2 regions of the Gordonia sp. NB41Y genome follow, and region 1 is predicted to be linked to the other one. Evidence: riboswitches for the same ligand, from Rfam matches in the RefSeq annotation. Region 1 holds a riboswitch; the other holds the start of a gene.

Region 1 (9,480 bases):
GATGGCCGACATCCCCGACACCGAGGTGTACTTCGCCGACACCTCCGACGACCTCGGCCCCTACGGTGCCAAGTCGATGAGCGAGTCGCCGTACAACCCGGTGGCACCGGCCCTGGCCAATGCCATCCGGCGCGCGATCGACGCACGCCCCTACGAGACGCCGATGTCGCGGGACCGGGTCTGGCGGCTGGCCCAGGGATGAGCCGGGCCGGCGACCGTTCGGCATACCCGACCCGGCGGCACCATACCGACGTCTGTTTTCGGGTAGCCTAACTTTCTGTTTCGCCCAGGTTGATCGACGCTGTGGGATGTGTCAGATTGGGCAGGTGAGTCAGGTCGACACGCGCACCTCCGACGCGTCCGAACCCGACCCGGCCTCCGGCCGGGACGGCGAGATCGACACAGCCGGTGGCGGTATGGCGGGCGGTGCGGGTACGGACAGCGGCGTCGGTACGGACAGCGGTGTCGGTACGGACAGCGGCGTCGCCGATGCGCGGACCACCGCCCAGCTGCGCGGGACCCGCTCCCGGTTGCTGCGCCAGGTGGCGCTGTTCGGTCCGGCATTCGTCGCCGCGGTGGCCTACGTCGATCCGGGCAATGTGGCGGCCAACATCACCGCCGGCGCCCGGTACGGATTCCTGCTGGTCTGGGTACTGGTCGCGGCGAACATCGTCGCCATGCTGATCCAGTACCAGTCGGCAAAACTCGGCATCGTCACCGGCCGCAGCCTGCCGGCGATCCTCGGTGAGCGGCTGAGCAGACGCCGGCGTCTCGCGTTCTGGGTGCAGGCCGAGATCGTCGCGATCGCCACCGACCTGGCCGAGGTCCTGGGCGGGGCCATCGCCCTGCAGTTGCTGTTCGACCTGCCGCTGGTGGTCGGCGGGGTGATCGTCGGGGTGATCTCGACGCTGGTGTTGCTGCTGCAGAATCCGCGCAGGCAACGGGTCTTCGAGTCGGTGATCGTGACCCTGCTGGCGATCATCGTGGTCGGATTCCTCGCCGGACTGTTCGTCAATCCGCCGGCGGCCGCGGATGTGGCCGGCGGGCTGATCCCGCGGCTCCATGGCCCCGAGACGGTGCTGCTGGCGGCGTCGATGCTGGGCGCCACGGTGATGCCGCATGCGATCTATGTGCACTCGGCACTGGTGATCGACCGCTATGGCGTCACCCGCACCGAGACACGGCGCCGGCGTCTGCTGCGGGCCACCCGCTGGGATGTGGCCCTCGCGCTCGTCGTCGCCGGTGCGGTCAACATCGCCCTGCTGCTCCTCGCCGCCGAGAACCTCCGTGGCAAGGAGGGCACCGACACCATCGAGGGAGCCTACCACGCCGTCGCCGACGCGATGGGTCCCGGCATGGCCACCGCCTTTGCCGTCGGCCTGCTCGCGAGCGGGCTGGCCGCCACCTCGGTGGGTTCGTCGGCGGGTGCGGCGATCATGGACGGTCTGCTCGAGAAGCGGATACCGCTGCTGGTGCGCCGCCTGGTCACCTTGCTGCCGGCGCTGGCCGTGCTGTGGATCGGGGTGGATCCGACGTGGGCCCTGGTCGTCAGCCAGGTGGTGCTGAGCTTCGGTATCCCGTTCGCCATCATCCCGCTCGGCCGGCTCACCGCCGATCGTTCGCTGATGGGCCCCTTCGCCGATTCCTGGCCGCTGAGGGTCGCCGCCGGGGTGGCGTCGGTGGCCATCGTGATCCTCAATCTCGCCCTGATCGTGCTGGTGTTCACCGGCACCTGATCCCGGGCCGGCCCTCGCCGGTCCCGGGATCGCGGGCGCAGGTCAGACGAGCAGCAGATCAGGCGAGCAGCCCCTTGGCGACGTGGGTCACCTGGATCTCGTTGCTGCCGGCGTAGATCATCAGCGACTTGGCATCGCGGGCGAGCTGTTCCACGCGGTACTCGGCCATGTATCCGTTGCCGCCGAACAGCTGGACCGCCTCCATCGCGACGTCGGTCGCGGCCTTGGAACTGTAGAGCTTCATCGCCGACGCCTCGGCGAGCGTCATCGGCTTGCCCGCCTTGGTCCGTTCGATCGCGCTGAAGATCATGTTCTGCACGTTGATCCGCGCCACCTCCATCTCGGCGAGCTTGAGCTGGATGAGCTGGAAACGACCGATCTCCTGGCCCCACAGGGTGCGGTTCTTGGCGTAGTCGACCGACAGCCGCAGACATTCGTTGATGATGCCGAGCGACAGCGCGGCGATGCCGACGCGTTCGGCGGTGAAACCCGCCTTGGCCCCCTCGGCACCCTTGGAGTCGGAGCCGGTGTCCTCGGTCTCACCGAGCAGACGGTCCGGGCCCAGGCGCACGTTGTCGAAGAACAGCTCGCCGGTCGGTGAGCTCATCATGCCCATCTTCTTGAACGGTTTGCCCTGGGTGAGACCCGGCATCCCCTTGTCGAGCACAAAACTGAGCACCTTGCGGTCGCGGATCGGGGTGTCCGAGCCGTCGTCGAGCTTGGCGAAGACGACGATGGTGTCGGCGTACGGGCCGTTGGTGATGAACGTCTTCTGCCCGGTGAGGATGTAGTCGTCCCCGTCGCGGCGGACGGTGGTCTTCATTCCGCCCAGCGCATCCGACCCGGAGTCCGGTTCGGTGATCGCCCAGGCGCCGACCTTCTCCATGGTGACCAGCTCGGGCAGCCAGCGCTTCTTCTGCGCGAGGGTGCCCTTGCCGCGGATGGTGGACACGGTCAGGCCCATGCTCACCCCGAGCGAGGCCACCAGGCCGAGGCTGACCCCGGCCAGTTCCATGTTGAGGATCAGGAACATCGAGTTGCCGCCGCCCAGGGCGCCGCCGCCCGACGGGGTGCGCTCCCCGGCCGACTCGGCGGCGAGCTCCTTCTCCAGCCCTTCGGCCGCCATCGCGTCGACGCCGAAGGTGGACAACAGCTTCCGGGTGATGTCGTAGGGCGGCAGGGCCCCGGTCTCGAGGTCGTCGACGTGCGGCCGGATCTCCTTGTCGATGAACGCACGCAGCGCATCCCGCACCATCAGGTCTTCCTCGGACCACTCGAACATCGAGACCTCCGTTGAACACGCCGACCCGACGTCGACTAGAACACGTTTCAGTTTCCCACTGTGTCAGGTGTCACCGGCCGCTGTCCAGAGATGACCGTCGCGATCAGGGCACGGGATAGTGATGGGCGGGGGCGACGTCCACCGCGAAGTAGCCCGCCGGATCGCCGGCGAGCAGCGCCTGCGCCACCGGCATCGCCACCACCACGAACAGGTCGGCGTCGGAGGATGTGCGCTCGTCGCGCCAGGCGAGGACGCGGGCGACGAAGGCGGCCAGGGACTCTCCGCCGTGCGGGACCGACCACGGGTCGGTGAAGAACGCACCGAGCGCCGACGGGTCGATCTCCTCGGGCGCGCATCCCGACCACGAGCCGACGTCCAGGGTGGCCAGCCGCTCGTCGACGGTCGGTGGCCCGGACGGCGGCAGGAGTGCCGGCGCCAGGAATCCGGCGGTCTGACGGCTCGCCAGATCGGGCCCGACCAGCATCGGCCGGGTATCGGCATCGGCCGGCCCGGCGTTCAGCCGGTTCGCGAGGGCGAGCACGGATGTGCGTCCGGCGTCGTCCAGAGACGGATCACCGCCGAATCGGAGGGCCTTGTTGGGGCCGCTCCGACCGGCGGTGATCAGATGAAGCGTCATTCGTCCCGACGTCAGCGGACGTCGGCGAGCGCCGCCGTCCCGGCCGACGACTTCGACCGGGTCAGCAGACCCAGGATCGCGGCGAACGCGGTGGACAGGACGGTCCACAAGATCACCTGGTTGGCGATGACGTAGACCCGGAAGTCGCCGATCACCGCGCCCGGGAAGCCGGGGAACAGGATGGTCTCGCCGTCCATCACCGGCTCGGGCACCTCGTGGAACTCCGGCAGCAGGGCCGCGGTGATCGTGACGACCACCAGGAACCCGATGGCACCGAGCACACCGGCGAACAGGCCGCCCAACCGCGGACGCAGCCAGAACACGAGCACGACGGCGGCGACCATCGCGATCACCGAGACCACCGTGATGGTCAGATAGGCACCCGACCGCGCACCGATGGTGTCGTCGTCGCCGACGGCCGGCGGATTGGCCGGGTAGACGAAGAACGGCACACCGAAGAACGCGATGAAACCGAGTACGCCGAGGGCCGCACCGACCCAGCGGTAGTCCGTCGCCGGGTAGTGGCGACCGATGTAGGTCCACAGGACGGTGAACGCGACGGCGAAGAACGCGCCCATGCACAGCGCGAAGACGATGGTGCCGACACCGGCACCGATGTTCTCCTGCACGGTGCGGGTGAAGACCTCGCCCTCACCACCGTGGACGTGACCGCCGTGGGCTTCGAGCAGGTGCTCTTCGGCCTCCGAGCGGGCACCCTCGTAGTCGATCGCCTTGGCGACCTGCGGCTCGATGAAGATCCGAGCGAAGATGAACGCGACGATGCCGGCGATCAGGCCCGAGAGCAGGCCTGCGCCGATGAATTTCTTCTCCATGTGTTGTTGTCTCGTTTCCGTCCGCGTCAGTGGCAGGGGAAGCCGAGGAAGTGCCGTGCGTCGTGCACGAACTCATGGATGTGGGTGTCGGAACCGAAGACCGACACCGCGCCCTGGTCGTAGCCGAGGAAGTAGTAGGCCATCCCGGCCAGGACCAGCGTCGCGGTCAGCCACAGTGCGGCCGACGCGGCGGACAGGTCGGGCACGGCAAGCGACACCGCTTTGCCCTGATGGGTCGATGCAACCATCGGATCAATCCTTTCGTGGGATCACGCGTCCCAGCTGAAATGCACATTCCCGACGTCCGGCGGCGTCCTGACTCGCCCTCCGACCTGGTCGGATGGACTCACAGTGGCGCGACCGCTCCGGATTCACACCGGATTTCCCGCAGGAACGTCTGGCAGCACGATACTCCTCCCACAAGACGCAGACCACGGAACCGTCGGTGGTCTGGAGGATGATGGACGTCGTGTCCGATCCGGCCCAGATCCTGACCCGGTTCACCGCGCCCACCAGGCAGTGGTTCACCGGGGCCTTCGCCGCGCCCACCGCCGCCCAGGCCGGTGCGTGGGAGTCCATCGCCAACGGCGACAACACGCTGGTCATCGCCCCGACCGGGTCCGGAAAGACGCTGTCGGCGTTCCTGTGGGCGCTCGATCGGCTCGCCGCCCGGCCCGACCGGTCGCGGGGCACCACCCGGGTCCTCTACGTCTCCCCGCTCAAGGCGCTCGCCGTCGACGTCGAGCGCAACCTCCGGGCGCCGCTGACCGGCATCACGCGCGCCGCACAGGAACTCGGTGAGCCCGAGCCCGCGATCACCGTCGGGCTGCGCTCCGGCGACACCCCCGCCGCGCAACGTCGGCTGTTGGTGCGCACACCGCCGGACATCCTGATCACCACCCCAGAGTCGCTGTATCTGATGCTCACCTCGTCGGCCCGCGAATCGCTGACCGGGGTGGAGGCCGTGATCGTCGACGAGGTGCATGCGGTGGCCGGCACCAAACGCGGCACACACCTCGCGCTGTCGCTCGAGCGGCTCGACCGCCTGCTGGAGCGTCCCGCACAGCGCATCGGGTTGTCGGCGACGGTGCGCCCGCCCGAGGTGGTGGCCCGATTCCTGTCCGGGGCGGCCGACTGCACGGTGGTGCGTCCGCCGGCGGCCAAGACCTTCGACCTTCGGGTCGATGTCCCGGTGGCGGACATGGCCAACATCCCGGCACCACCGGACGCCGACGGCGGGCTCGACGAGCTCGACGACGCCTTCTCGCCCACCGCCGGATCGTTGTGGCCGTATGTGGAATCGGCGATCGTCGACCTGATCGAGGCCAACCGCAGCACCATCGTGTTCGCCAACTCCAGACGGTTGGCCGAGCGGCTGACCGCACGGCTCAACGAGATCGCCGAGAACCGGGCCGGTACCGCGGTGCCGGAACCCCCGGCGCGAAACCAGCGGGTGCCCGGTGGTGCGCCCGCGCTGGTGATGGCCAGCGGGGCGAGCGCCGGCGCCGCACACGTCCTCGCCCGGGCGCATCACGGATCGGTCAGCAAGGAGCAGCGTGCCGAGATCGAGGACGATCTCAAGACCGGGCGGCTGCGCTGTGTGGTGGCGACCAGTTCGCTGGAACTCGGCATCGACATGGGCGCCGTCGACCTGGTGGTGCAGGTGGAGGCGCCGCCGTCGGTGGCCAGCGGTCTACAGCGGATCGGCCGCGCCGGCCATCAGGTGGGCGAGATCAGCCAGGGCGTGCTGTTCCCCAAACATCGCACCGACCTGATCCACTGCACGGTGGCCGTCGCACGGATGCGGGCCGGGGAGATCGAGGAACTGACGGTTCCGACCAACCCGCTCGACGTCCTCGCCCAGCAGACGATCGCCGCGGCCGCCGTCGACGACCTCGACGTCGACGACTGGTTCGAGACCGTCCGGCGGTCGGCGCCGTACCGTGATCTCGGGCGGTCGATCTACGAGGCGACCCTCGACCTGATCTCGGGCCGGTTCCCGTCCGACGAGTTCGCCGAGCTCCGGCCGCGCGTCACCTGGGATCGCGACCGCAACGTGTTGTCGGGGCGGCGCGGCGCACAACGGCTGGCGGTGACCTCCGGCGGCACCATCCCCGACCGCGGACTGTTCGGCGTGTTCATGGTCGGCGAGAAGGCCGCCCGCGTCGGCGAACTCGACGAGGAGATGGTCTACGAGTCCCGGGTGGGTGACGTGTTCGCCCTCGGCGCCACCAGCTGGCGGATCGAGGACATCACCCACGACCGCGTCCTGGTCTCCCCGGCGTTCGGCCGGCCCGGCAGGTTGCCGTTCTGGATCGGCGACAGCATCGGCCGGCCGGCCGAATTGGGTGCCGCCATCGGCAGATTCACCGGTGAGATCGCCGACCGTACCGAACTCGACCGTCGTGCAGACGATCTCGGCCTCACCGCCTTCGCCCGCGAGAACCTGGCCGCGCTGATCGCCGAGCAGCGCGAGGCCACCGGGCATCTACCCACCGACCGCACCCTGGTGGTCGAACGATTCCGCGACGAACTCGGCGACTGGCGTCTGATTCTGCACTCCCCCTACGGATTACGCGTCCACGCACCGTGGGCATCGGCGATCTCGGTGCAGCTCAAGACCTCCCTCGGCCTCGACGGCGCGGTCACCGCCTCCGACGACGGGATCATCGTCCGCCTGCCCGACACCGACGACACCCCACCCGGTGCCGCCGTGTTCGCCGTCGACCCCGACGAGGCCGAACAGCTCATCACCGATGCCCTCGCCGAATCGTCGATGTTCGCCTCCCGGTTCCGTGAGTGTGCCGCGCGGGCGTTGCTGTTGCCGCGCCGCGATCCCGGCCGCCGGGCACCGCTGTGGCAGCAACGCCAGCGCAGTGCCCAGTTGCTGGCGGTGGCATCGAGGTTCCCGGACTTCCCGATCGTCCTGGAGGCCGTGCGCGAATGCCTGCAGGATGTCTACGACCTGCCCGCCCTCGTCGACCTGCTGCGGCGGGTGGCCACCCGCAAGGTCCGGATGGTCGAGACCGAGACGCAGACACCCTCCCCGTTCGCCGCATCGATGCTGTTCGGCTACGTCGGGGCGTTCATGTACAACGACGACGCCCCGCTCGCCGAACGGCGTGCTGCAGCACTGTCGTTGGACACCGCGCTGCTCGCGCAACTGCTCGGCCGCGTCGATCTGCGCGAGCTGCTCGACCCGGCGGTGATCGCCGAGGTCACCGCACGCCTGCAACGCCTCGATCCGGCACGTCGCGCCCGCGACGCCGAGGACGTCGTGGATCTGCTGCGCTGGCTCGGACCGTTGTCCACCGAGGCCGTGGCGCAACGGTTCCGGGCCGACGCCGATCCCGACCCCGATACCGACCGCGGCCCCGACACCGGTGCCGAGGTGGTCGCGACGGTGACGACCGTTCTCGCCGGGTTGCACCGCGACGGCCTGATCATCTCGATCGGCCATCGTGGCCGGGCGCTGTGGGCGGCGGTCGAGGACACCGCCCGGCTGCGCGATGCGCTCGGCGTCCCGGCCCCGATGGGTGTTCCCGCCGCCTTCCTCGAGTCGGTGCCCGACCCGGTCGGCGACCTCGTCCACCGCTTCGCACGGACCCACGGACCGTTCACCGTCGCCGAGGCGGCCGAGGAGATCGGACTCGGCGTGGCCGTCGTCGCCGACACCCTGGCGCGGCTGGCCGGATCGCGGTCGGTGGTCGAGGGCGACTTCCTGTCCGGCGTGACGGGCACCCAGTGGTGTCACGCCGATGTGCTCGGGCAGATCCGGCGGGGTTCGCTGGCCGCGACCCGCGCCGAGGTCGCGCCGGTCACCACCGACGCCTTCGCGCGTTTCCTCACCGACTGGCAGCACGTCTCCCCCGCCGAGCAGCTCGATGGTGTCGACGGCGTGGCGGTGGTGCTCGACCAGCTCGCCGGTCATCCGCTGCCCGCGTCGGCGTGGGAGTCGCTCATCCTGCCTGCGCGTATCCCCGACTATTCGCCGGCGATGCTCGACGAGTTGCTGTCGGCGGGTGATGTGGTGTGGTCGGGTGCGGGGCGTATCGGTGGCGCCGACGGCTGGATCCGGTTCTGCCCGGCCGACCTCGCCGAGGCGCTGCTGCCCGAGCCCGACGAGATCGACCTGACCGACATCCACCGGGAGTTGCTGGCGCGCTTCGCGACCGGCGGCGGTCTGCGGTATGCCCAGCTCACCGCCGACCTCGAGGATGCGGGGATCACCGCGGGTTCCGACGCGATCGAGTCCGCGCTGTGGGATCTGGTGTGGTCGGGTCATGTCTCCAACGACTCGTTTGCCCCGGTCCGGGCCCTGCTGATGCCACGCCGCTCCGGCCCGCCCCGTGCGACCCCGGCACATCGATCACGGGGCCGGGCACCACGATTGCGGCCGGGTCGGTTGTCCACGCGCACCCTGTTGTCGTCGACCCCCGGCGCCGCACCCACCCCGCCGATCGTGGGCGGACGGTGGTTCGCCCCGCTCGATCGGACCACCGATCCGACGGTCCTCGCACAGGTGCTCTGCGACCAGCTGCTGGCACGGTATGGGCTGGTCACCCGCGGACCGGTCGTCAGTGAGGCAGTCACCGGCGGTTTCGCCCGTATCTACAAGGCGCTCAACGTGTTCGAGGACAGCGGCCAGGTCCGCCGCGGGTATTACGTGGACGGCCTCGGCGGGGCCCAGTTCGCGGCACCGTCCACCGTCGACGATCTGCGCCGGCACGCCCTCGACGATGCCTCGCTCGACGGTCACCGCCACCAGCCGACCACCGTCGTGCTGGCGGCCACCGACCCGGCGAACCCCTACGGCGCGGCCCTGGACTGGCCGCAACGTCCCGACGGCGGGCATCGGCCGGGCCGCAAACCCGGTGCGCTGGTGGTGATGGTGGACGGGACGCCGGTGGCCTTCGTCGAGCGCGGCGGTAAGACCGTCCTGACCTTCACCGAGTCGGATCCGATGCTGCGCGCCGCGATCTCCGGGATCGC
Region 2 (9,480 bases), 180 kb from region 1:
AGCGCGCGGATCAGCGAGGACTTCCCGGACCCGTTGGGGCCGAGGATTCCGACGGTCTCCCCCGGCCCCGGCTGCAGCGTCACACCGTCGAGGATGAGGTGGCCGCCGCGGCTCCACCGGATCTCTGTTGCCGTCAAGGTCATGAGGGCCTCCGCATCCGGATCAACAGGGCCGCGAACACCGGGACACCGATCAGCGCGGTCACCACTCCGACCGGGATCTCCTGGGGTGCGAACACCGTCCGCGACAACGCGTCCACCCAGATCATGAAGACCCCGCCGGTCAAGGCCACGGCGGGCAGCAGCCGCCGATGCCCGATCCCGACCATCAGCCGGGTGGCGTGCGGGAGCACCAGCCCGACGAAGCCGATCGCGCCGACCGCGCTGACCAGCGTGGCGGTCACCACCGCGACGATCGTCAGCAGCAGGGCCCGCTCACGGGCCACCGACACGCCCAGGGTCGCCGCGGCACCGGCCCCGAAGGTGAACGCGTCGAGCGAGGCCGCACGGACCAGACACACCGCGAACCCGAGGCCGGTGGCGACAGCGCACAGCGCGACCTGGTTCCAGGTGACCCCCGACATCGAGCCCAGCAGCCAGAACAGGATGCCGCGGGTCCGCTCGGCGTCGGCCGAGGAGATCACGATGAAGGAGGTGAGCGACGAGAACAGCTGGGTGCCGGCCACACCGGCGAGCACGATCCGCGACGTCCCGCCGCCGGCGCCCATCGCCAGTGCCATCACCACGATGAACGAGACGATGGCACCGGCGAAGGCACCCGCCGACAACGACAGCACCCCGCCGCCCACACCGAGCACCACCACCACGACAGCACCGGTCGAGGCGCCCGAGGAGACGCCCAGGACATACGGGTCGGCCAGCGGATTACGCAGCAGCGACTGCATGATCACACCGCACATCGCCAGGCCCGCACCGCACACCGCCGCCATCAGCGCCCGCGGGACACGCAGTTCCCACACGATGCCCTGCCGGACCGGCGAGAGATCGGAGTCGGGGCCGCCGAGGTGGGCCAGGATCACGCGGTAGACGTCGGCCACCGACAGGTCGGCGACGCCGATGGTCACCGACACCGCGATCGAGGCGACCAATGCGATCGGCCCGATCACCCAGATCGCCGACCGCGCAAGGCCGGACGCCCGCTGCCCGGCCGGCGGACGCTCCAGTGTCGTCGTCATCGTGGGCTTCTCAGCCTGCGAGGTTCCAGCCGCGCAGTCCGGCCGAGACCTTCTCGACGCCGTCGACGGTACGGATGGACGGATTGAGGTCGGCACCGTTGACCACGATGTATCGCTTGTTCTGCACCGCCTCCATCTTGCTGGTCACCGGATTCGATTCCAGGAAGGCGATCTTGCTGTCCAGTGCGTCGCCGTCGATGCTGCGGCGGCTGAGGTCGGCGAGCACGATCGCGGTGGGATTGCGGTCGGCCACGCTCTCCCAGCTCACCTGCGGCCACTCGTCGGTGGTGTCGGCGTAGATGTTCTTCGCGCCGACGGCATCGGAGATCACACCCGACGATCCGCAGCACCCGGCCATATACGGCGTCTGGGTGTCGGCGAACCAGTACACCAGCGAGGTGTTGTCATCGGTCCCGGTGATGGCCGCCGCCGAATACCGTTGCTGCAGAGAGGAGATCAGCTCCTCACCACGGTCGGAGACATCGAAGATCTGGGCGAGCTCGCGGATCTCCTGGTAGATCAGGTCCATGGTCAGCGGTTCCGAACGCGCACCGTCGGCGTTCACGCTGGTCGCCGCGCGTCCCACGCAGTCGGTCGGCGAGAGGTAGGTGCCCACGCCGAGCCGTTCGAACTGGTCGCGGTCGCCGACGCCGCCGGGACCCAGTGTTCCGCCGAACGACGCGGTCACGAAGTCGGGCTCGGTGGCCAGCACCGTCTCCAGCGACGGCTTGTTGTCGGCCAGACGCGGGACCGACTCATTCGCCTGTGCCAGATCGGGTTTCACCGGATCGGTCCAGGTCGCGGTCCCCACCATGCGATCGGCGAGACCCAGCGACAGCAGGATCTCGGTGGAGCCCTGGTTCAGCGACACCACGCGCTGCGGGGCCTGTTCGACGGCCACCGTCTGGCCGCAGTTCTCGATCGAGACCGCCGCCGCGGAGGCCTCGTCACCGTCGGAATCGGTCGAACATGCCACTGCGGCAGCCGCTATCGTCAACGATCCGATGATCGCGAGCGATCGCCGCATCGACGTCTGTGAGATCACGTGACCCACCTGCGCCCTTCGTCATATGCGGGCACACCGGAGCGTCAGGACACCGAGCGGCCACCTACCGCCCAGATGTGAACGCACCGACCATATCCCGCGAGGTCGATGTGCACCGCGGGGGTGTTCCGCGGTCACGTCGGCAGGTCTTCGGACTCCGGACTCCGGCACCTCCGTGCCACCTACCGATGGCCGCTTCCCAGGTCGTCACCGACCCAGTGCCCTGGCCACCATCGTTTCCGTCACCGCTGCGGGGCAGCTCTGGATTCTCACCAGATTCCCTCTTGGCCGGCCGGGACATCTCCCGGCCAGACCGACGCGGGGCGAGCCTATCAGCCACCGGATCGCGACATTTCCGGCACCCACGGCGCCGGGGCGGCACGCAGGTGTCAGCCGCGTGCCAGATCGGCCAGTACCGCGGCGCTGACCTCCCAGTCCATGCACTTGTCGGTCACCGACTTGCCGTAGACGAGCGGCTCGGCGTCCGGCGACTGCGCCCCGGCCTCGATGAAGCTCTCCAGCATCACACCGCTGATGACCGGTTCGCGGCCGGCCGCGCGGGTGGCGCGCACCGATGCCGCGATCTCGGCGGCCACCTGCGCCTGGCGCACATGGTCTTTGCCGGAGTTGGCGTGGCTGGCATCGATCATGACGCGAGCGGGCAGGCCCGCCTTGTCCAGTGCCGCAACCGCATCGGCGATCGACACCTCGTCGTAGTTGGGGCCGGGGGTGCCGCCGCGCAGGATGATGTGACAGTCGGTGTTGCCCGCCGACTCCACCAGTGCACCACGCCCGAAGTCATCGACACCGAAGAAGACATGCTGTGCTGCAGCGGCTTTCACACCGTCGATCGCGACCTGGACATTGCCGTCGGTGCCGTTCTTGAATCCGATCGGCATCGAGAGACCGGAGGCGAGCTGACGGTGTACCTGCGACTCGGTGGTGCGGGCACCGATCGCACCCCATGCCACCGCGTCGGCGATGTACTGCGGGCTGGTCGGCTCGAGGAACTCACACCCCACCGGCAGCCCGAGGTCGATGATGTCGAGCAGCAACGAGCGTGCGGTGCGCAGACCCCGCTCGACGTCGTAGGTCCCGTCCATGCCCGGGTCGTTGATCAGACCCTTCCATCCGACGGTGGTGCGCGGCTTCTCGAAGTAGACCCGCATCACGATCTTGAGGCGGTCGTCGTACTGGGTGGCCAGCGGCGCCAGGCGGCGGGCGTAGTCGATGGCGGCCACCGGATCGTGTACCGAACACGGTCCGACGACGACGAGCAGGCGGTCGTCGGCACCGGCCAGGATGGCGGCGATCTCGTCGCGATCACGCTGCACGGCAACGGCCCGGCGTGCGGTGAGCGGCAGTTCGGTGCGGATGACATCCGGCGACGGGATCGAGCGGAATGCCTTGACCCGACGGTCCGAGGTGTTCTCGACGGTGTCGGTGGACGTCGATGTCCGGGGCAGATCTCCGAGGGTGGTCACGGTGTGCCTTTCGCGGGTGTGAGGGGCCTGTCATCTCGGCCGGCCACCCGCTGTCGTCATCGGAGGCCCTTGAAATGACAAGAGCAGCGACCGTTCTGGTCACTGCTCGGGCTCCGGGTTGTGTGGTGTGCGCAGTCAGCGCTTCATCGCAGGCTCACCCGGAGCCTCGATAAAGCGCCAATAGCCGCGCACGGAGTGGATCACGTCGCCGAGGTTAGCACACGACGACCCGACCCGACGAAACACGGTCGTCACAGGTCACGGCCGTTTGCCGGCGCCGAGCCTACGGATGACCACGGTCGATGAGGTGGCTGAGCACGATGATCGACTCGGTCCGGTCCACCGGACCGGCCTGCCGGATACGTTCGAGGGCCTGCTCGAGGTGGTGCACATCGCGGGCCATCAGTCGCAGGATGGCATCGGCCTGTCCGGTGATCGTCGCCGCCGACACCACCTCCTGGATCGGTTCCCACGACGCCCGCAGGTCTTCCGGCGAGATGTTGCCCCGGCAGAACACCTGCACATAGGCCTCGGTGTTCCACTGCATCGCGGCCGGATCGATCACCGTGGTGAAGCCGGTGATCACGCCGTCGGCGACGAGTCGGTCGACCCGCCGCTTCACCGCCGGCGCCGACAGCCCCACCTGCGCACCGATGTCGGCATAGGTGGCGCGGGCATCGCGGGTGAGGCAGACGAGCACCTTTTCGTCGAGATCGTCGAGCTCGCGCAAGACTTCACCCCTTACCCGCCGACGACGACCGAAATCTTCAACAGAGACGCAATCGGTGACGATTGATTGCGTCAGATACCGACCCTACGCTCGAACTATGACGCTGACCAGCTCGTACTCCGCCGTGTCCGCTCCCCGGATCGCCCACCATCGCACCTTCGCGATGACCCCGCCGACCCACTTCACCGTCACCTACGCGATCAATCCCTGGATGGACCCGACGGTCCCGGTCGACACCGCCCGTGCGCTCGCCCAGTGGGAACAGCTGTGCCGGGTCTATCGCGACCTCGGACACACCGTGCGCCTCGTCGATCCGCAGCCGGGCCTGCCGGACATGGTCTATGCGGCCAACGGCGGGCTCGTGGTGAACGGCCGGGCGATCGCCGCACGGTTCACCTTTCCCGAGCGGGCCGCCGAGGCCGGTCACTACGCCGACTGGTTCACCGCCGCAGGCCTGGGCGAGGTGTACCGCACCGCAGGCACCCAGGAGGGCGAGGGCGACTTCCTCGTGGTCGGCGAGCGCATCCTGGCCGGTACCGGGTTCCGCACCGATCCGGCCACACATGCCGAGGTCGCCGCGATCACCGGGCTGCCGGTGATCACCCTGGAGCTGTGCGACCCGCGGTTCTATCACCTCGACACCGCCCTCGGTGTGCTCGACCAGAACACCATCGCCTACTACCCGCCCGCCTTCTCCGAACCCTCCCGCCGACTGCTGGCGCAGCTGTATCCGGACGCGATCATCGCGACCGCCGCCGACGCCGAGGTGCTGGGGCTCAACCTGGTCTCCGACGGGCGCAACGTCGTGATGACCGATGCCGCACCGGGACTGGCGGCCCGGCTGCGCGAGGCGGGATTCGAGACGATCGGCGTCGATCTGTCCGAACTGCTCGCCGGTGGCGGCGGGATCAAATGCTGCACACTGGAGCTGCGCCCCTCCGACCCCGACCGGCCGGTGCCCCACCGAACGGAGGCAATGATGCCTGATCTCGCCGAACCCCATGTGGCCCACAACTACTCACCGCTACCGGTGACCGCGGCATCCGCCGAGGGCGCCTGGATCACCGATGTCGACGGTCGCCGGTATCTCGACTGCCTCGGCGCCTACTCCGCGGTGAACTTCGGCCACCGCAATCCCGAGATCGTGGCCGCGGCGCGCGCCCAGCTCGATCGGGTCACCTTGACCAGTCGCGCTTTTCGTTCCGATCGGCTCGAACCCTTCTGTGCCGCACTGGCAGAGCTGTGCGGCAAGGAGATGGTGCTGCCGATGAACACCGGCGCAGAGGCCGTCGAGTCGGCCCTCAAGGTGGCCCGTAAGTGGGGCTACGACGTCAAGGGGGTACCCGACGGGCGTGCCGAGATCATCGTGGCCGGCGGCAACTTCCACGGTCGCACGATCACCATCGTGGGCTTCAGCGACGACGACGACGCCCGCGGTGGATTCGGGCCGTTCACACCGGGATTCGTCCGCGTGCCCTACGGCGACGCGGCTGCGGTGGCCGACGCGATCACCGACGACACCGTCGCGGTGCTCGTCGAGCCGATCCAGGGCGAGGCCGGGATCATCGTCCCGCCCGACGACTATCTGCCCGCCGTGCGGGCGCTGTGCACTGACAACCGGGTGCTGATGATCGCCGACGAGATCCAGTCCGGGCTCGGCCGCACCGGCACCACCTTCGCGTGCGAACACTGGGGTGTGGTCCCCGATGTCTACACGCTCGGCAAGGCCCTCGGCGGCGGTATCCTCCCGGTGTCGGCGGTGGTCGCCGACACCGAGGTGCTCGGCGTCCTGCATCCCGGTCAGCACGGCTCGACCTTCGGTGGCAATCCGCTCGCCGCGGCGGTCGGGCACACCGTCGTCCGGATGCTCGCCGACGGCACCTGGCAGGCCCGGGCCGCGTCGCTCGGCACCCGGCTGCACACACGGCTCGCCGACCTCGTCGGTCCCGATGTCCTACAGGTCCGCGGCAAGGGCCTGTGGGCGGGAATCGACATCGACCCGGCACTGGGCACCGGCAAACAGATCTGCCTCGCGCTCGCCGACGCCGGGGTGCTCGCCAAGGACACCCACGGTTCCACCCTGCGGCTGGCCCCGCCGCTGGTGATCACACCCGACGAGATCGACTGGATGGTCGACCGATTCGCCGCGGTGCTGCGCGGGCGCCACTGATCACAGCCGATCGCGGCCCGTCGGTCCACCGGGCAGGACTAGGCTCGGACAGATGACCGACGCCGACCGCACCCGCCGCGTCCTGTTGATCCGACACGGCCAGACCGCCTGGTCGTTGTCGAATCAGCACACCGGACGCACCGACATCGACCTGACGCCACGGGGTGAACAGGACGCTGCGGCGCTGGCGGGCCTCGCCGACCGGATCGGTCTGTGCCGGCCGTATGTGATCGCCTCGCCCCGGCGCCGCGCGCAGCGGACCGCCGAGCTCGCGGGTCTCCATGTCGACGAGACGAGTGAACTGTTCGCCGAGTGGGACTACGGCGACTACGAGGGTCTGACCCGTCTGGAGATCCAGCGCGACCACGAGCCGGGCTGGACGATCTGGACGCATGGCGCCCGCGGTGGCGAGTCGGTGGCCGACATGACGCGGCGGGTCGACGCCGCGGTCGACCATGTGGAGGCGCGGCTACCGGAGTCGGATGTGATCGTGGTGTCCCACGGTCATTTCTCCCGCTCGTTCATCTGCCGGTTCCTCGGCTGGCCGATCACGCAGGGCGCCGCGGTCGACCTGCGTCCGGCCGGATCGGCACTGCTGGCCGAACCCGACGGTGATCGACGGCTCTCGGAACTGCGTGGCCCCGAGGGATACTGGGCCTCGGCCGCATCGATCTGATCGCGTCAGATCCCCTGATCGCGTGAGAACCCCAGTGCCGCAGCAAGTTCCGCGGACGAGGTGACCGGGAGATCGCACACGGCGCCACGGCACACATAGACCGCGTCGGCACCGTTCACCGGTCCCCGATCGGTCAGCAGTGACATCGAATCCCGGCGGCCCGCCACCACGATCGCCCCGCCCGGGGCGAGTTGTCGTGCCCGAGCGGCCAACTCGCCGTCGGTGCCCCCGTCCTGCGCCACCGCCAGCTGTATCGGCCCGGACAGGCGCGCCTGGGTCACGGCCAGCCAGTGCCCGGCCGATCGTGCGACCTTGGCCTGCAGCACCGCACCCCGGGACAACGTCGCATCGAGCAGTCCGGTGTACCGGGCGGCGCGGTCGGGTGTGGCCAGGGTCGACGCCAGGAGCAGCGCCTCGGCCAGCAACGACGCGCCGGCCGGGGTGGCGCCGTCGATCGGGTCGCGCGGCCGGGCGATCAGGTCACCGGCGGGTGCGTCGAACCAGCTGCCCTCCTCACCGGGATCGCCGAAGGTGTCGATCGCGGTGTCGAGGAGGGTGAGAGCCGCGTCGGCCCACCGTTTCTCGCCGGTCGCCTGGTACAGGGTGAACAGGGCGGTGCACAGCGCCGCATGATCGTCGAGGGCCGCGGCCGGACGCCCCACCACACCGCCCAGCGACGACCGGCGCAGGGTGCCGTCGACGATGTGGCGCGCCAGCAGTGCGTCGGCGACGCCGGCGCCCAGGGCGACCCACTCGGCGCGGCGCAGTCCCGTCCCCGCCTCCACGAGCGCGGTCACCGCGAGCGCATTCCAGCCGGTGACCACCTTGTCGTCACGCGCGGGCTGGACCCGGTCGGCGCGTGCGGCGAGCAGCCGGCGGCGGACATCGGCGAACCGGTCCGGGTCGTCGGCGTCGAACCGCAGTTGCAGCGTCGAGCTGCCGTGCTCGAAGGTCCCCGCGGCGGTGACCCCGAACACCTCTGCCGCCCAGGCGCCGTCGTCGAGGCCGAGTACCTCGGTCAGCTGCGTCGGGGTCCACACATAGGTCGATCCCTCCACCCCGTCGGCATCGGCGTCGAGGGCCGAGGCGAATCCGCCGTCGACGAGCAGATCGCGTTTCAGGAACTCGATGACCTCCTCGGTGACGCGGAGGGCGAGCGGTTCACCGGTGCGGCGGGCCAGATGTGCGTACACCCGGAGCAGTTGCGCATTGTCGTAGAGCATCTTCTCGAAATGCGGCACCACCCAGGCGGAGTCGACGGTGTACCGCGCGAAGCCCCCGGCCAGCTGGTCGTAGATGCCGCCGCGTGCCATCGCGTCGCAGGCGCGCACCGCGGCCGCGGCGGCGTCGGGCAGGCCGGTGCGTTCGGTGTGCCGCAGCAGCCCCTCGAGCAGCGCCGACGGCGGGAACTTGGGTGCCCCGCCGAATCCGCCGTTCTCCCGGTCCTCCTCGCCGAGGACCGTGCTCACCGCGTGTGCCGCCAACCGGTCGTCGACCTCGAGTGCCCCGCCCGGCAGCGGCGCGGCGTTGGCGTGCAGGTGGTCGCGGACCTTGGCGCCGACGTTCTCCAGTTCCTCGCGCCGCTCGGTCCATGCGGTGGTGACCGCCGACAGCACCTGCCGGAACGACGGCATCCCGCCCCGCGGTGCGTCCGGGTAGTAGGTGCCGCAGTAGAACGGTTCACCGCCCGGGGTGAGGAAGCAGGTCATCGGCCAGCCGCCCTGACCGGTCATCGCCACGGTCGCGTTCATGTAGATCGCATCGATGTCGGGCCGTTCCTCGCGGTCGACCTTGACGCACACGAAGTCCCGGTTCATCTGTGCGGCGGTGGCGTCGTCCTCGAACGACTCGTGCGCCATCACATGACACCAGTGGCACGCCGCGTATCCCACCGACAGCAGGACCGGGACGTCACGGTGGCGCGCCTCGGCGAGGGCGGCCTCACCCCATTCGCGCCAGGCGACGGGGTTGTCGGCGTGCTGACGGAGATAGGGGCTCGTCGATCCGCCCAGTTCGTTGCGCATCGGCCCTCCGGTGGTGTCGGCGCTCAGGTTCCCGCGGACTTCTTGGCCGCTGCGGTGCCGTCGGCGGCGGCCGAACTCGGGTCGGACGCGTCGGGTGTCACGGTGTCGGTGCCCTCGTCGAAGGCCTGATCGGCCTCGGGATGATCGGTGTCGAAG

Evidence for each region. A riboswitch is a leader RNA that binds a small molecule or an ion and turns the genes downstream of it on or off. The one in region 1 is predicted to bind cobalamin.
Region 2: linked by a shared signal. The riboswitch ahead of Q9K23_RS05310 (ABC transporter substrate-binding protein) and the one ahead of Q9K23_RS04505 (CbtB-domain containing protein) in region 1 are both predicted to bind cobalamin.

What each region holds. Positions count from the first base shown of each region.
Region 1 covers NZ_CP132196.1:1,055,223-1,064,702, forward strand. Annotated here, with positions in the region: gene Q9K23_RS04480 (molybdopterin cofactor-binding domain-containing protein) at 1-202, shown strand, start outside; gene Q9K23_RS04485 (Nramp family divalent metal transporter) at 327-1,736, shown strand; gene Q9K23_RS04490 (acyl-CoA dehydrogenase family protein) at 1,795-3,018, opposite strand; gene Q9K23_RS04495 (histidine phosphatase family protein) at 3,122-3,655, opposite strand; gene Q9K23_RS04500 (CbtA family protein) at 3,667-4,488, opposite strand; gene Q9K23_RS04505 (CbtB-domain containing protein) at 4,515-4,736, opposite strand; cobalamin riboswitch at 4,777-4,914, opposite strand; gene Q9K23_RS04510 (ATP-dependent helicase) at 4,958-9,480, shown strand, end outside.
Region 2 covers NZ_CP132196.1:1,238,406-1,247,885, forward strand. Annotated here, with positions in the region: partial or broken gene Q9K23_RS05300 (ABC transporter ATP-binding protein) at 1-143, opposite strand, end outside; gene Q9K23_RS05305 (iron chelate uptake ABC transporter family permease subunit) at 140-1,195, opposite strand; gene Q9K23_RS05310 (ABC transporter substrate-binding protein) at 1,206-2,222, opposite strand; cobalamin riboswitch at 2,364-2,573, opposite strand; gene Q9K23_RS05315 (3-deoxy-7-phosphoheptulonate synthase) at 2,630-3,724, opposite strand; gene Q9K23_RS05320 (Lrp/AsnC family transcriptional regulator) at 4,008-4,454, opposite strand; gene rocD (ornithine--oxo-acid transaminase) at 4,552-6,624, shown strand; gene Q9K23_RS05330 (histidine phosphatase family protein) at 6,677-7,300, shown strand; gene Q9K23_RS05335 (thioredoxin domain-containing protein) at 7,306-9,324, opposite strand; gene Q9K23_RS05340 (hypothetical protein) at 9,348-9,480, opposite strand, start outside.